3 regions of the Pseudomonas sp. P8_241 genome follow, and region 2 is predicted to be linked to each of the others. Evidence: riboswitches for the same ligand, from Rfam matches in the RefSeq annotation. Region 2 holds a riboswitch; each other region holds the start of a gene.

Region 1 (5,682 bases), 280 kb from region 2:
ATGATCGGAATGTCGCGGGTGCGCGGGTCGCGCTTGAGCCGCTGCGCCACTTCATGGCCGGACATCCCGGGCATCATGATGTCGAGCAGGATCAAGTCCGGGAGCGTATCGCCCTGCAATACCCGCAACGCCTTCTCACCGCTGTTGGCGGCCTTGACCCGGTATCGATCCTTGAGCAGATCGGTCATCAGCATCAGGTTATCGGGCGTGTCATCGACCACCAGGAGGGTCGGCGCAGTGTAATGACGCTGTTCGACGCTCATGGCGGGCGACTCCCTTGTCAGATATCGGCATTCCAAGGCAACAATTGCACCCCGGCGAAGCAAAGCTTAGCGGTCATACCAGCCTGTCGCCTGGCTGCGCGCATCATGATCCAGGCAATCGGTCGCCCGAGGATCAGTATTTGATGTCCCGGGCCTCGCGACGGGTATCCTGCTTGGTGCTGCGCTTTTCCTGGCGGCAATCGACGTTGGTCTTGTCGTTGCTCTTTCTGCAATCCTGCTTGGTTTGCCGTGCCGTGGAGCGCCCATCCTGGCGGGTATCGCGCGCGTCACGCCGCTGTTCACCCTGCTCGGTCGCGTAGACTGGTAGCGATATCCACTGCGCGCCAGCGACAACGATGAACGCTGCTGCCAGAGCCTTCAAACTGTGCGTGCGAATCATGATCGTTCTCCAATTCGAAATCTTCCGGTCGCGTCTCAGGCTCACCGGCGATGTTCAGGGAAATGTGCCTGACATTGTTCGCTCAAAACCCACAAAACTGCTTTGTGGCACATGAGATCTGACGATAGGGCTCCAAGGGCAGTCCCGCAAGGAGCGTTATGTGCAAAGTTCGCAAAATGCCCCCGGGCAGCGACTAAACTTTGGCGATGAACGCTTGCTGCAAGGAGATATCCATGAGCGCCTCGCTGCCCGAACTCGATGCTGCACTGCCCCGACTGGCCTGCAAGATCCGCGTACTGGACGCCCTGGCCTGGCCGGACGGGGTGGAGGAAGACTTCCTGGAGCATTGGCGTGGCGGTAAAGCCCGATTACCTCGCGTCGAACTGCCGCCGCGTGATCACAGTGCCGACATCGCCGCTCTGGAAACGTTTGCTGGCCGCTGCGATCAGCAGCATCCGGCCGGGCATCACCTGGCCGTGACAGCGCGCAGCTATGCCATGGCCGGGCGGATGCTCGGCGCCATAGGCACCCCTGCGTTCACTCAATATTCCTCAGCGTTGTACCGGCGACCGGATTTCGATTACCCGCGCCTGAAACTGACCATGCTGGACGCGGCGCGTTTTTTCCTCGAGACCACCGATGCATTGCTCGGCGGCAGCCGAATTGCGCCGAGCGAAGCCGATATCCCGGCCCAGACCTTCGCCGACTGGATGCAACCGGAACTGGACAATTTTTTCGGTCCGGGTCGAATTTCAGTCATTCTCGATCCCACCCTGGCAGCCAAGGCGATCGCCGGCTCAACGCGCATTCGCTTGCGCGCCAGCGCACTGTTCTCGGAACTGGACAAAAACCAGTTATTGCAACATGAGGCCTTCGTGCATGTGGCGACGGCACAAAACGGCGCACGCCAACCCAATCTGAAGAGTCTCGGTCTGGGAGCTCCCCGCACGACCCAGACTCAAGAGGGCATCGCCACCCTCGCCGAGCTCTTCACCGGCAGCATGGACATCAACCGCCTGCGGCGCCTGGCGCTGCGCGTACTGGGGGTTCAACAGGCGCTGAACGGGGCCGACTTCATTCAGGTGTTTGAAGGGTTTGTGGCGGCCGGTCAGTCACCAGAGGAGTCCTTTCGCTCAACCCAGCGGATATTCCGTGGCGCCGACCTGCGGGGTGGTTCGGCCTTTACCAAGGATGCCGCGTACCTCACCGGCCTGCTTGGCGTGCATACCCTGTTGCGCATCGCGATCCGCGATAATCGCCCGGAACTGGTCAACCATCTGTTTGCCGGACGCCTCAGCCTGGGAGACACCCTGCGCCTGGCGCCACTGTTCGACTCCGGCTGGCTCCAGGGCCCGGTTTATCTTCCGGCCTGGGCCAGCGATCTGCGTCGGCTCGCCGCGAACCTGGCCTTTTCTGCCTTCATTTCCCGGATCCCGCTGGATATCCTCGATCTGGACGTGTTCATGGCATTCGCTGACGAACACGAGGCCGATGCCAGCGCCCTGTGATCAGGGCATCACGCGACGGTTTGCGCGGTATCCACCACCTCTGCCCGCCGCACATGCAGGTTTTTTGTGTGCACTGAATTAGCCCTGCCCGGCATGATCGACTACTATACCGCGCCGGTTTCCAAACGGGATTAATAGGGAATCCGAGATGCGCCTGTCGCATCGAACGGAACTGCCCCCGCAACTGTAGATGCCGAGCCTGCTTCTTTATTGCCACTGGATCGAATCCGGGAAGGCTGGAGCATGGCGATGACGCATCAGTCAGGAGACCTGCCGGCACAGAACATCACTAACCGGCGGGGTGTCCGGAAGGGACATCCTTGCCGCGTGTTTTTTGCCTGAACCCGGCCTTGCTCTGCTCCAGCGGCAGCGTTTGATTGTGTGTTTCCAGACCGTACTCCCCTGCTCCGTGTACGGTACAAATGGAGATTGCATCATGCTGCTGCACCGCGTTGTCGCCCTCATCACCGGTTGGGTCCTGTGCTCGCAGGCCTTTGCAACCTCGACTCACTATCCGTTGACGCTAAAGAACTGCGGCAGCACGCTGACCTTCCAGCACGCCCCGACGCGTACCGTGACCATCGGCCAGGCCGGCACCGAAATGCTCTATGCCCTGGGGCTCGGCGACAAGGTCACGGGGACTTCCCTGTGGTTCAACGAGGTGCTGGGCCAGTACAAGACGCAGAACGACAGGATCGAGCGCCTGGCCGATAACGAACCGAGCTTCGAAGCCGTCATCGGCAAGCGGCCGGAACTGGTCGCGGTGGAACTTGAGTGGATGGTCGGCCCGCAAGGCGCTGTGGGTACCCGCGAACAATTTCACGAACTGAACATTCCAACCTACCTCCTGCCGTCCGATTGCGAAGCCAAGGACAACCTGGTCGGTGCCGACGGCACACGCCTGCAGCCCTTTCGCATCGACAGTATCTACAAGAGCGTCAGCCAGCTGGCAGAGATTTTCGATGTGCCCGAGCGCGGCCATCAACTCAATGCCGAACTCAAGGCCGGCCTTGCCCGGTCCGTCGCGTCAGTACAAAAAAAGGATTTGCGGCACACCAGCGCACTGGTCTGGTTCTCCAGCGCGGATATGGGCCTCGATCCCTATGTGGCCGGCCACAAGGGCATTGCCGATTTCATGCTCAAGTCCCTGGGCGTGCGCAATGTGGTGCAGTCCGATGAAGAATGGCCAACCGTAGGCTGGGAAACCATAGCCAAGGCCAACCCGACGTTTTTAGTGATTGCACGCATGGATCGCCGCCGTTTTCCGGCTGACGACTATCAAAAGAAGCTGGCGTTTTTGCGCAGCGATCCCGTCACCCGCAACATGGACGCGGTGAAAAACGACCGCATCATCATCCTTGATGCCCTGGCCCTGCAGGCCAGTGTCAGGATGTTCGATGGCGTCGAGCAATTGGCCAACGCCATCAACGGCTACGACTTGTCGAAATGACGGCGATCACAATTCGGGTCCTGTTGGCATTCGCCACGCTATTGATAGCAGTGATCGCCGGTGTGGCCATCGGTGAAACGGCAATAGCCCCAGGCGTGGTGTTTGAGGTATTGGCCAACAAGCTGTGGGCGGCGGGATACGTGCTTGATCCGATCGATGAAGGCATTGTCTGGAATTATCGCCTGACCCGTGCACTGGTAGCGGCCGCCTGCGGCGCAGGGCTTGCGACCTGCGGAGTGATCTTGCAATCGCTGCTGCGCAACCCCCTGGCGGACCCCTATCTATTGGGCATTTGTGCGGGCGCCTCGACCGGAGCGGTGCTGGTGGCACTGCTCGGCGTGGGCGCCGGAATGGTTTCGTTATCCGCGGGCGCCTTCAGCGGAGCCGTGACCGCTTTCGCCCTGGTCATATTACTGGCTCGGGTCAGCGGGCGTTCCAGCGGTACTGGCCAGATCATTCTGGCGGGCATCGCCGGTTCGCAGTTGTTCAACGCGCTGACGGCCTTTCTGATCACCAAGTCAGCCAGTTCCGAACAGGCGCGCGGGATCATGTTCTGGCTGCTCGGCAATCTGAGCGGTGTGCGTTGGCCGTCGGTAGGGCTGGCGGTGCCGGTTGCCGTGGCAGGTCTGGTGGTGTGCCTGTGGCACCGTCGGGCTCTGGATGCCTTCACCTTTGGCGTTGACTCGGCCGCATCGCTCGGCATACCGGTGCGTCGGGTGCAATTTCTGCTGATCGGCTGCGCCGCATTGGTGACCGCCGTGATCGTCTCGATTGTCGGCTCCATCGGGTTTGTCGGCCTGGTCATTCCCCACGCTGCGCGCCTGCTGCTGGGGACCGGACATGCTCGTCTGTTGCCCGCCAGTGCCCTGGGAGGGGCCGTGTTCCTGATCGCGGCCGATGTGCTGTCGCGCACCCTGATCAAGGGCCAGGTCATTCCCGTCGGCGTGATCACCGCATTGGTTGGCGCGCCGGTTTTCGCCCTGATCCTGATTGGCCGGAGAAACGCCCGATGAGTGCCACCTGCGTACTGAGCTGTAGCGGTCTGAGTTTCAAGGTGCGCGACGCCGGGTTACTGAGCGATATCGGCCTGGATGTCCACCAGGGTGAAACCCTGGGCATCGTCGGGCCGAACGGCTCGGGCAAATCCACCCTGCTGAAACTGCTCGCCGGTGTACGCCAACCCACCGCCGGCGAAGTTCGGCTGGCTGGCCAACGCCTGGGCGAACTGTCGCGTCGAAGCATCGCGCAAAGCCTGGCGGTGGTTGAGCAGCAGGCCGACACCGACGACGCGATCAGCGTGTTCGACGCCGTCGCGCTGGGGCGCACGCCCTGGTTGTCAGCCTTGACACCCTGGTCGAACGAAGACGCTGCCATCGTCCTGCAAGCCTTGCACGACGTCGATGCCATGCACCTGCGCACGCGCATTTGGGGCAGTCTCTCGGGGGGTGAACGCCAGCGTGTGCACATCGCCCGGGCACTGGCTCAGCGCCCCCGGATCCTGCTGCTCGACGAACCGACCAATCACCTCGACATCCAGCATCAGTTGATCATTTTGAAGGTGGTTCAATCGTTGCCGGTGACCACGTTGGTCGCGCTGCATGACCTGAACCAGGCGCTGACGTGTGATCGTTTGGCGGTGCTTGAGCGAGGGCGCCTGGTAGCGCTGGGCAAACCGCTCGACGTCCTGACCCCGCAACGCTTGCTGGACACCTTTGGGGTACACGCGCACTACCTGACGGACCCTTTCGATGGCGCGCAGATCCTGCGTTTGCGTTCTACCTGACTTTTATGGATTGCCGGCCCGGTCCACCTGGCTTTGACTTGGGCTCGAAGGTTGCCCTCACCGAGGAAACAGCAGCGTAATGGCGAACCGCCCTCCCCAGCCTTGCGCACCATCCTCAGGGGTGTCGAGCCAGTAACGCGGCCCTGCTTGCACCGTCAAGGGCTGGCCACCGATTTTCAACAACTGCGTCACAGTCAAATTGACCGGGACCGACCATTCGCGAGTTTGCCAGTTATAGGTCGACTCGGTGTTCACGCCGAACGTGGTCAGGGTGCTGG
Region 2 (5,682 bases):
TTCAAGGTGCAGTTCGGCGCTGTTGACCACCTGTTCGGCACAATGACCTTCCAGAACCGCAGCGGGAACCAGTGAGCCGGCGTAGATGATCACCGGGCAGCTGCGAATCAGTCGCTGGCCTTTGACGGTGATCAGTTCCGGGTCGCCGGGACCTGCGCCAATAAAGTAGACGGTCATCGTCGGTTCCTGTGGGATAAAGGGGCTGAACAGGGCTTCAGATGAAGAATGTTCATGATCGAGAGCGGGGATTATCGGGGTTTCAGGCCGCGCCGGCCAATGCCAGGGTTGCCTGGGCATATTTTTGACGTGGAATCAGCAATTTTGCCGGGCCTTGAGCCAGTTGTTCAGCCAGAGCCAGCGCAGCGCTTTCCGCTACGCCATAACAACCGGTGCGCTCGAAGGCGATTTGCGATTGATGACTTAGCTGGTGCTCATAAGCTGCAAGTTCTTCGCAACTGAAGTACTGCAACGGCAGTGCCAGTTGATTTGCCAACTCGATCAGAGCGGGTTCATCGCGCTTCAAATCGATGCTGGCCAGCGCTTTGATTTCATGCCGTGCGATCTGGTGCGCTGCCAACGCCTGATCGAGCAGCGCCAACAACGTACTGACGGGGCAGCCGCGCTGGCAGCCCAGACCGACGACCAGCGTCGGCGCTGCGCTGTTTTCAGTCATGCGTGGTATTGGCCGTCGCTTTTGCGGCGGAACAACCAGGCGCTGATCAGGCCAAGGGCCAGCCAGAACGCCACGTTGGTCAACTGCGAAGCGATTTTGAATTGGGCCTCCAGTGCTTCGGGAGCGAGCATCGAATGCACCTCCGGTTGTGGTGCGCCAATCACATGCGGAACAGCGAGGATCGCCATCCCCAGGACTTTCATCAACCAGTGGCGGCTGAAGGCGATCAAGGCGATGCCGACGGCGGTAGAAGAGGCGGTGCCGATCCACCACATTTGCCGTTGTGCCAGATCGGCCGCAGCGGTGCCCGGCAGTTCTGGTGGCAGGCCAAGTGTTGGCGCAAGCACGAAGGTTGCGTAACCGGCCAAACCCCAGAGCAGGCCCTGGGAAGTTTTGGTCGGTGCGCGCAGGGTGTACAGGCCCGCCAGCATCAGGGCAAAACCGACAGCGACCACCAGATTACCGCCGGTGGTCGACAGTACACGCTGCCAGCCGTCTTCTGGCTCCCAGGCTTCGGCGTCATGAGTGTGGGCGGCGACTGCACCTTCGGTGTGAGCGTGTTCGTGGACCTCAACGGCAGCCGGTCCGGATCTTTCGTAGGTTTCGGCCTGCAGAATCAGCGGCGAAACCCAGAAGCTTTGCAGCAGGGTGAGCAACAGGGCGGCCAACAGTCCAGTGAAACCAGCGGTTTGCGCGATACGCTTGATCATGTCATCAGGTCTCAATGGCACGGGAACGCGGCGCTGTGACGGGTATCGTGCGCGGCATTGTGTACCGCTTCGATGTGCGAGAAACCGGCGAAATACACAAGGCAGGCACCCAGGATCGACGCGAAAATGGCGGCGGTCATACGTTGGGTCAAGGTAGAAGTGGTGCTGGCGCTGGTGTGTTCGGCGCTGCTGGTGATCGACATGGCGTTTCCCTCTGGTCTGTCAGCGGGGAATAAGGGCGCATGCAAAACCCGGCACGAACGGGCGCGCAAGGGGGTGCAAACAGCGCCCGCCCACCGCGGGTTTGTTGTTCAGTGAACGTACAGGTCACTTTGTGTTGCGGGCCGGTCTCCGGGCTCACGAGGGGCGCCAGGCATTTGCCTGAACCTGAAAGCATCACCTTCCCATGCCGCAGTGGCACAGTGGTTTTGACGCTTCACTCGCTTACCGTTGCGGGGGCAGCACCGGACTGACATGGCTTTGGAGTAAAGCACATGATTCACCGGTTTCCCGTTTCACCCTGTGAAGGGCACCCGTAACAAAGCGTGTAGGAGAGCATGGGCGAGGCGTTCGCGTCAATTGGCAGTGGTTCTCACTTGGCGTCTTCTGTTGATTTGCACTTTGTAGGAAGGAGGCGCTCTCAGTGATTGACCCGCCCCAATACGATGCGTAGCCTTGCGCATTCGAGGTTCTTCGGCGTTTGTCGAAGCTAAGAAGGGAACGCGGTCGATGCCGCGGCTGCCCCCGCAACTGTGAACGGTGATGTTCGCTGCCACGCCACTGCACGCTCAACCCTTGAGCCCGCGGGAAGGCGCAGTGAATGCCAGGCCCAAGGCCGGCACGCCGTCAGCCAGGAGACCTGCCTCGATACAGATTCTCACTACAACCGGGCGGGGTGATCCGGTGGCGAACGCTTCCGGCGCGTGTGCACGTGGCCGGCTCTCGTCCCGTATGCCCGCCTCCAAAGCCAAAGGGTATCCGATGAAAACACTGGCCAAACTCCCCGTCACGATCGTCACCGGCTTCCTCGGCTCGGGCAAGACCACCTTGCTGCGGCACATGCTCGACAACGCCCAGGGTCGCCGCATTGCGGTGATCGTCAACGAGTTCGGTGAGCTGGGCATCGACGGCGAAATCCTCAAGCAGTGCTCCATCGGTTGCACCGAAGAAGAAGCCAACGGCCGTGTCTACGAACTGGCCAACGGCTGCCTGTGCTGCACCGTCCAGGAAGAGTTCTTCCCGGTGATGCGCGAACTGGTCGCCCGTCGTGGTGATCTCGACCACATCCTCATTGAAACGTCGGGACTGGCGCTGCCAAAACCGTTGGTGCAAGCGTTCCAGTGGCCGGAAATCCGCAGCGCCTGCACCGTCGACGCGGTGATCACCGTGGTCGATAGCCCGGCCGTCGCGGCCGGTACTTTCGCCGCTTTTCCGGATCAGGTCGACGCGCAGCGCAAACTCGACCCGAACCTGGACCACGAATCGCCGCTGCACGAACTGTTTGCCGACCAATTGGCCAGCGCCGATCTGGTGATCCTCAACAAAGCCGACCTGATCAACCCGCAAGATCTGGCCCGGGTACGCGCAGAAGTCGCCGAAGAGCTGCCGCCTGCGGTGAAGATCATCGAAGCCAGCAGCGGTCGCTTGCCACTGGACGTGTTGATCGGCCTCGGCGCCGGCTCCGAAGAGCACATCGACAGCCGTCACAGCCACCACGATCACCATCTTGACGGCGATGATCATGACGACCACGATCACGACGCCTTCGATTCGATCTCCATCGAACTGCCGCAAGCAGACGAAAGCCTGCTGATGGATGCACTGACCCAGTTGGTGGTCCAGCATGGCATCCTGCGGGTCAAAGGTTTCGCCGCGATCCCGAACAAACCGATGCGCCTGCTGATCCAGGGCGTGGGCACGCGTTTCGATAAACACTTCGATCGCCAGTGGGGGACCGACGAGGCGCGCAGCACGCGCCTGGTGCTGATCGGCCAGGCACTGGATGCCGCCACGCTCGAAGCGCAATTGCGCGCCGCGCTCAGCGTGTAGCCATGCACCTGCTCAGGACCCAGCCCGGCGGTTTTGTGTCGCAAGACAACATTGCCGACCTCGGACAAACCCCCGCCGAACTGGTGATCCTGTGCAGCGGCGACTCCAGCCTGGCGCTGCTCGCCGAAGCGGCGCAGCAGTTGCCCGACGATTATCCCAGCGTGCGTCTCGCCAACCCGATGCAGGTGCAGAATCACGCCTCGGTGGATCTGTACGTCGACGAAGTGCTGCGTCACGCCAAAGTGATCCTGATTTCATTGCACGGCGGTATCGCCTATTGGCGTTACGGCGTTGAGCGGTTGGTCGAACTGTCGCAGCGCGGCGTGCAATTGATTCTGGTGCCGGGAGATGATCGTCCGGATCCGGAACTCAGTGATCTGAGCACCGTGTCCCCTGAAGACCGCGACCGCCTCTGGCATTTCCTGCGCCAGGGCGGCATGGCCAATGCGCTGGATCTGTTCCGTTGTCTGGCCGGACGGTGGCTGGGGCGCGACTTCGCATGGTCCGAACCACAAATCCTGCCGCGCACAGCGATCTATCACCCGAAAAAAAGCCCGGCCACATTGAGCGATTGGCAAGCCGACTGGCAGGCTGATCAACCGGTGGCGGGAGTGCTGTTCTATCGCTCGCATTTGCAGGCGGCGAATACCGGTTTCATTGATGTTTTCTGTCAGCGCCTGCAAGCGGCGGGGTTGAACCCGTTGCCGATTGCGCTGGCCAGTCTGAAAGAACCCGGCTGCCTCTCGGTGGTCGAGGACTGGCTGGATGAGGTCGAGGCCGGGGTCATTTTGAACACCACCGGATTCGCCCAGTCCAGCCCGGAAGCGCCGCACTTGCGTCCGTTTCGTCGCAATATCCCGGTGATCCAGGCGATTTGCGCCCAGGACAACGAGCCAGGCTGGCGTGCCAGCGAACAAGGCCTCGGTCCGCGTGATCTGGCGATGCACATCGCCTTGCCGGAACTGGACGGGCGGATCATCAGCCGCCCGATCAGCTTCAAGGACCTGGCGTGGCGCAGCGAGCGCAGCCAGTCGGATGTGGTCTGCTATCGGCCCGCACCCGAGCGCATGGATTTCGTGGCGCAGTTGGCGCGGCGCTGGATCGATCTGGCGCGGGTGCCGAACAGTGAAAAACGCGTCGCGCTGATTCTGGCCAATTATCCGACCCGCGACGGTCGCATCGGTAATGGCGTCGGTCTCGATACCCCGGCCGCCGCGCTGAATATCCTGCGGGCGCTGCATGCGCAAGGTTATCCGTTGCCGGCTGAATTGCCGGACAGCGGCACTGCGCTGATCCAGCAATTGCTCGGCGGCGTCAGCAACGATCTGGACACCCTTGACCAGCGCCCTTGCCAGCAAAGCCTGGCCATGGATGATTACTGGAGGATGTTCAACGCGCTGCCGCAGGTCAATCGTCAGGCCGTGCTGGAGCGTTGGGGCGCGCCCGAGACCGACCCGATGTGCCGTAATGGCCGGATGATGATCGCCGGTCTGCGTTTCGGCCTGACCTTCGTCGGCATTCAACCGGCGCGGGGCTATCAAGTGGATCCGAGCGCCGTGTACCACGACCCGGATCTGGTGCCGCCCCACGCTTACCTGGCGTTCTACTTCTGGTTGCGCAACACCTACGGTGCCCACGGCGTGATCCATGTCGGCAAGCACGGCAACCTGGAATGGCTGCCGGGCAAAGGCGTAGGGTTGTCGGAAAACTGCTGGCCGGATGCGTTGCTTGGGCCGTTGCCGAACATCTATCCATTTATTGTCAACGATCCGGGCGAGGGTGCCCAGGCCAAGCGTCGCACCCAGGCGGTGATCATTGATCACCTGATGCCGCCGCTGACCCGCGCCGAAACCTACGGCCCGCTGCGCAACCTTGAGTTGCTGGCCGACGAGTATTACGAAGCGCAATTGCTCGATCCTCGCCGTGCCCGAGAGTTGCAACGGGACATTTTGCAACTGGTGCGTGACACCCACATCGACCGCGAATTGCAGTTGGACGAAAAACTCGACAGCGATGCCGATGCGGCCATCTGGCTGCCGCGCCTGGACACGTATCTATGTGACTTGAAGGAGTCGCAGATTCGCGATGGCCTGCACGTGTTTGGCGAGTCCCCGACGGGCCGATTGCGCATCGACACACTGCTGGCGCTGCTGCGCATCCCGCGGGGCGATGGTCGTGGCGCGCAGTCGAGTCTGCTGCGAGCGCTGGCGAAGGCTTTCGCATTGGGTTTCGATCCGCTCGATTGCGCCT
Region 3 (5,682 bases), 860 kb from region 2:
ACGCCAGCATTTCAGCGACAGGCGGGTTTTACCCAGCAACGCGTAAGTCATTGCCACCAGCCTTGCCGGAATGTAATTGAGGACGTCGTCAATCTTCGCCGCCGCCCAGCCAAAACGCTCAAAGCGCTCATTACGATAGCCCCACATCGCATCCAGCGTGTTGCTCAAACGGTAGAGCACCACCCCCGGCACACCGGCCACGGCAAACCAGAACAAGGCAGCGAACACCGCGTCGCTCCCGTTTTCCAGCACTGATTCGGTGGCGGCGCGGGCGACTTCGGTTTTATCCAGATCGCTGGTCTGGCGGCTGACCAGATAGCCCACACGCGCGCGGGCTTCTTCAAGATCATCACTGCGCAGTGCTTTGGCTACCGGCTCGACGTGTTCGCCGAGGCTGCGCATGCCGAGCGCGCAATAGAGCGCGAGTATCTCGACGATCCAGCCAACATAAGGCGCCCAGGAAAATGCCGTAGCCAGTAATGTCAGTGGCACCACAGCGATCATCCACGCGGTGACGCCATGGCTGCGCCAGCCGCGCCCCCCACTGTTGAAACGTTGCTCGATGCGGTCGGCAAAACGGCCGAACGCCACCAGCGGATGCCAGCGTTTGGGTTCACCCAGCAGCGCATCCAGCGCAACCGCGGCGACACTCAACAACGCCACACTCATTGACTCACTCCCCAGTAATTTTCGTACAACAGTTCACTCAGCGGGCGCGCCTGCGCCCAGCCTTCGAGCACCAGCATCGGCGCTGGATAGAATTCCTTGACCGGCCCCAGGCACAGCACCGCCAGCGGTTTCGCACCGGGCGGCAAGTTCAACAGATCCGCCAGGGCTTGCGGTTCGAACAATGACACCCAGCCCATGCCCAATCCCTCGGCACGGGACGCCAGCCAGAGGTTCTGGATCGCGCAGGACAACGACGCCATGTCCATTTCCGGCAAGGTGCGACGACCGAAGACATGCCGCTCGCGGTCGTCGGTCAGCGCGGCGACCAGCACTTCGGCGCAATCGTCGATACCTTCGACCTTGAGCTTCATGAACTCGTCGCTGCGCTCACCGAGGGCTTGGGCGGTGCGGATGCGCTCTTCTTCCACCAGTTGCTGAATCTGCCGGCGCAAGGCGCGATCGCTGATGCGGATGAAACGCCACGGTTGCATCAGGCCTACGCTCGGCGCCTGATGCGCGGCTTCGAGCAGACGTCGAAGCAGCTCCGGCTCGACCGTACCGCCGCCGAAGTGACGCATGTCGCGGCGTTCGGCGATGGCACGGTAGACGGCTGCGCGTTCGGTTTCAGAGAAGGTGTTGTCAGTCATGACCGCTTCGCTGGCAAGCCAGCTCCTACAGGATAGAGGTGGTCCCTTGTAGGAGCTGGCTTGCCAGCGAAGGCGTCCTGAAGGTCGGGCGCAAAAAGCGCGGCAATCGCTGAGGGATTGGACGGAAAATAAAAGTGCACATAAGAAGCGGTCATCCGCCCCTCACGATAAACCGCCTCGGCTCCGCGACCGCCATTCGGGCTCAAACCCCGGGCAATCGGCACCAACTCAGTGGTGGTCAGCGAGTGATGATACGTGTGTCCGCGCAACGACCCTTCCGGCAGCTCGACCGCTTGCAACGCCAGCGCGGCAAGGCGTTTTTGCATCACGGCATCACCGGCCAGCAAGCCAACCAGTTCAGCGCGAGTACCGTCGACATCGGTCAACGAATCGAGCAGATAAAGCATGCCGCCACACTCGGCAAGCAATGGCTTGCCTGCCCCGTGGTGTGCGCGGATCGCGTCAAGCATCGCGGTGTTTTTCGACAGCGCAACATGGTGCAACTCCGGATATCCGCCCGGCAGATAGAGACTGTCCACCTCCGGCAACACGCTATCGCGGATCGGCGAGAAGAATGACAACTCGGCGCCCATCGCCCGCAACAGGTCCAGGCTCGCGCCGTAGGTGAACGCAAAAGCTTCGTCCCGAGCCACGGCGATGCGTACACCGGCCAGCAACGGTTCGACGTCAATAACGTCCGGCGCCGCGAACGCCACGGCGGGCGGCAGCGCCACCTCGCAACTGCTGGCCAAGGCATCGGCGGCCGCATCGAGGCGCACATCGAGATCGTTCAACTCGCTGGCCTGCACCAGGCCAAGGTGCCGACTCGGCAATTCGATCCCGGTTTCCCGGGACAAGGCGCCGTACCAGCGCAACCCTTCAGTCAGGCTGCCTTCAAGCAACTGCGCATGACGCAACGTGCCGACACGGTTGGCCAGGACCCCGGCAAACGGCAGGTCCGTTTGATACCGCGCCAGCCCCAACGCCAGTGCGCCGAAGGTCTGAGCCATGGCGGTGCCGTCGATCACCCCCAGCACCGGTACACCGAAGTGCCGCGCCAGGTCGGCGCTGGACGGTGTACCGTCGAACAGGCCCATGACACCTTCGATCAGAATAAGATCAGCTTCGCCGGCGGCTTCCCACAGCAGACGACGGCTTTCCTGCTCGCCGACCATCCACATATCCAGTTGATAAACCGGCGCACCGCTGGCGCGCTCGAGAATCATCGGATCGAGAAAGTCTGGCCCGCATTTGAATACACGAACCTTGCGCCCCTGATTGCGATGCAAACGGGCGAGCGCGGCAGTGACAGTGGTCTTGCCCTGACCGGAAGCCGGCGCGGCGATCAGTACCGCCGGGCAATGACGAGGTTGATTCACAGCTCGACGCCTTTTTGCGCTTTGATTCCAGCCTGGAAGGCGTGTTTGAGCATGCCCATTTCAGTCACGGTGTCGCCCATCTCGATCATTTCCGGCTTGGCGGCGCGACCAGTCACGATCACATGCTGCATCGGCGGCCGCGCCTGCAAATCGCTGAGCACCTGATCGAGATCGAGATAGCCGTGTTTGAGGGCGATGTTCAATTCATCCAGCACCACCAGGCCGATGGACGGATCGCGCAGCAGTTCGCGGGACACTTCCCAGGCAGCCTCGGCCGCGGCGATGTCGCGCTGGCGATCCTGGGTTTCCCAAGTGAAACCCTCGCCCATCACGTGGAAGCGCACTTGTTGCGGGAAACGCCGGAAGAACAACTCTTCGCCCGTGCTGTTGCGCCCCTTGATGAACTGCACCACGCCGCATTGCATGCCGTGACCCATGGCTCGCGCCAGCATGCCGAACGCCGAACTGCTCTTGCCCTTGCCGTTGCCGGTCAACACCAGCAACAGGCCGCATTCATTCGGGGAACTGGCGATGCGCTCATCGATCACCGCTTTTTTGCGCTGCATGCGCGCCAGATGGCGCTCATCACGTTCGGGGGTATCAGTCATGGGGAAGCTCTCCGTTGAGGCTGGAATAACGGCGGGCAGGCACAAGAATAGAAGGCAACAAGCCTGGCATCGCCCACCGTGATGCCGTTGGATGAATCAGGCCGGTCTCCGGGCTCATGAGCGGTTTGCACCCGACTGCGCGCCTTCCCATATCGACATATCGATACAGTGGCTCAAGGCGCAGCCTTCACTCATTTACCGTTGCGGGGGCAGCGCCGGGATCATGACCTTCAACCCTTTGAAGAACTCATTCACCGGCTTCCCTGTTTCACTCTGTCGACACAAGCCACAGAGCACCTGAAACAAGCCGCGAAGGTTAGAGGGTTGGGAATGGAGCGTCAATTAAAGCCGGGCGGCCGGGCAGGAATATCGCAAGCCCACGGCTGAAGGTTGAACCATCGAAAGGCAGCGCTTCTCTATGATTAGAACAAGGCATTCATAGGGACGATCAGCATGCGCACCTCCCCGTTCGTTTTCGTTATCGCCCTCGCTGGAGGGCTCACCGCTTGTGGCGAGACCTCCAGGCTGCAAGTATCCGACGGCACCGGCCCCTCGCCCCAACTGCCCGAACCCAATAAAACCCTGGTCCCGACGGTGAACATCGCGCCCGCCATCGGCTGGCCTGCCGGTGCCAAACCCGTCGCCGCCGCAGGCACTCAAGTAGCCGCTTTTGCCGAAGACCTTGATCACCCGCGCTGGCTCTATGTATTGCCCAACGGCGACGTGCTGGTGGCCGAAACCAACGCCCCGCCCAAACCCGACGATGGCAAAGGCGTCAAAGGCTGGGTCATGAAAAAAGTGATGGGCCGCGCCGGAGCCGGCGTGCCGAGCCCGAATCGCATCACCCTGCTGCGGGACAAGGATCACGACGGTATTGCGGAAACCCGCAGCGTGTTTCTGGAAAATCTCAATTCACCGTTTGGCATGACGCTGGTCGGCAACGACCTGTACGTGGCCGATACGGACCGCTTGCTGCGTTTTCACTATGAGAACGGCGATATGACGATCAAGTCGTCGCCGATCAAAGTGGTCGACTTGCCGGGCGGCCCCCTAAATCACCACTGGACCAAAAATGTCATCGCCAGCAAGGATGGCAGCAAGTTGTACGTGACCGTGGGCTCCAACAGTAACGTCGCGGAAAATGGCATGGACAAGGAGCAAGGACGCGCCGCGATCTGGGAAGTGGATCGCGCCACCGGCAACCACCGGATTTTTGCTTCGGGTTTGCGTAATCCCAACGGCATGGCCTGGGAACCACAAAGTGGCGCGCTGTGGACCGCGGTCAACGAGCGCGATGAAATCGGCAGCGACCTGGTGCCGGACTACATCACCTCGGTGCAGGACGGCGCGTTCTACGGCTGGCCGTTCAGCTACTACGGTCAACACATCGATATTCGCGTCGAGCCGCAGAATCCGGATCTTGTCGCCAAAGCTCTCAAGCCAGACTATGCCGTCGGCCCGCACACCGCCTCGCTGGGCCTGACGTTTGCCGAAAACAGCAAACTGCCAGCACCGTTCACTCAAGGTGCTTTCATCGGACAGCACGGCTCGTGGAACCGCAAGCCGCACAGTGGTTACAAAGTGATTTTCGTGCCATTCAATGCCGGCAAACCGGCCGGGCAGCCGGTTGATGTCCTTTCCGGGTTCCTCAATGACGAGGAAAAGGCCATGGGTCGACCCGTGGGCGTGGTGATTGATCAGCAGGGGGATTTGTTGGTGGCCGACGATGTAGGGAACAAGATTTGGCGGGTGTCGACTGCAAAATAGACAGCAAAAGATCGCAGCCTTCGCCAGCTCCTACATTGATTGGCGCACGTCCTGTAGGCGCTGCCGAAGGCTGCGATCTTTCCTGCTGATGACTACCGTTTACGGCAGAGTGTCAATCCATCGCCTATCGGCAACAGGGATAGATCCACTCTCGAGTCATCTTTCAACGCTCGATTAAGCGCCTGGATCGCACGGGTGTCTTCGCTCTCGGGATTTGCCTCGAGAACTCGGCCACTCCACAGGGTGTTATCGAACACCGCCAGCCCACCGACCCGCAACAGACGCAGCGCATGCTCCAGGTAGGCGGGATAGTTGGCCTTGTCGGCATCGATGAAAATCAGATCGAATTGACCTGGCTGGCCCAGCTTGCCAAGCGTCTCCAGCGCAGGCGCCAGACGCAGGTCGATTCGCCCGGTCAGCCCTGCCTCGAGCCAGTAACGGCGGGCGGTGGCATTGTAATCGCCGGGAATGTCGCAACAGATCAGTGAGCCGTCATCCGGCAATGCCGCCGCCATGCACAGGGCGCTGTAACCGGTGAAAGTGCCGATTTCCAGCACATGCCTGGCGCCGGTGAGTTTCACCAGCAGCGCGAGAAACTGCCCTTGCTCCGGT

Evidence for each region. Region 2 has a riboswitch for cobalamin ahead of cobW (cobalamin biosynthesis protein CobW). Riboswitches for the same ligand answer to the same signal wherever they lie in the genome.
Region 1: another riboswitch for cobalamin. It lies ahead of QMK58_RS12145 (ABC transporter substrate-binding protein); the one in region 2 lies ahead of cobW (cobalamin biosynthesis protein CobW).
Region 3: another riboswitch for cobalamin. It lies ahead of cobO (cob(I)yrinic acid a,c-diamide adenosyltransferase); the one in region 2 lies ahead of cobW (cobalamin biosynthesis protein CobW).

Annotation. Positions count from the first base shown of each region.
Region 1 covers NZ_CP125377.1:2,647,532-2,653,213, reverse strand. The annotation lists gene QMK58_RS12160 (two-component system response regulator) at 1-263, opposite strand, end outside; gene QMK58_RS12155 (hypothetical protein) at 397-663, opposite strand; gene QMK58_RS12150 (flavohemoglobin expression-modulating QEGLA motif protein) at 897-2,171, shown strand; cobalamin riboswitch at 2,270-2,464, shown strand; gene QMK58_RS12145 (ABC transporter substrate-binding protein) at 2,608-3,621, shown strand; gene QMK58_RS12140 (FecCD family ABC transporter permease) at 3,618-4,634, shown strand; gene QMK58_RS12135 (ABC transporter ATP-binding protein) at 4,631-5,404, shown strand; gene QMK58_RS12130 (transporter) at 5,462-5,682, opposite strand, start outside.
Region 2 covers NZ_CP125377.1:2,923,387-2,929,068, forward strand. The annotation lists gene cobM (precorrin-4 C(11)-methyltransferase) at 1-177, opposite strand, end outside; gene QMK58_RS13325 (cobalamin biosynthesis protein) at 260-673, opposite strand; gene QMK58_RS13330 (CbtA family protein) at 670-1,383, opposite strand; gene QMK58_RS13335 (CbtB domain-containing protein) at 1,395-1,586, opposite strand; cobalamin riboswitch at 1,708-1,935, opposite strand; cobalamin riboswitch at 2,053-2,265, shown strand; gene cobW (cobalamin biosynthesis protein CobW) at 2,365-3,432, shown strand; gene cobN (cobaltochelatase subunit CobN) at 3,435-5,682, shown strand, end outside.
Region 3 covers NZ_CP125377.1:2,061,722-2,067,403, reverse strand. The annotation lists gene cbiB (adenosylcobinamide-phosphate synthase CbiB) at 1-669, opposite strand, end outside; gene bluB (5,6-dimethylbenzimidazole synthase) at 666-1,316, opposite strand; gene QMK58_RS09425 (cobyrinate a,c-diamide synthase) at 1,313-2,695, opposite strand; gene cobO (cob(I)yrinic acid a,c-diamide adenosyltransferase) at 2,692-3,303, opposite strand; cobalamin riboswitch at 3,385-3,619, opposite strand; gene QMK58_RS09415 (PQQ-dependent sugar dehydrogenase) at 3,757-5,070, shown strand; gene QMK58_RS09410 (O-methyltransferase) at 5,163-5,682, opposite strand, start outside.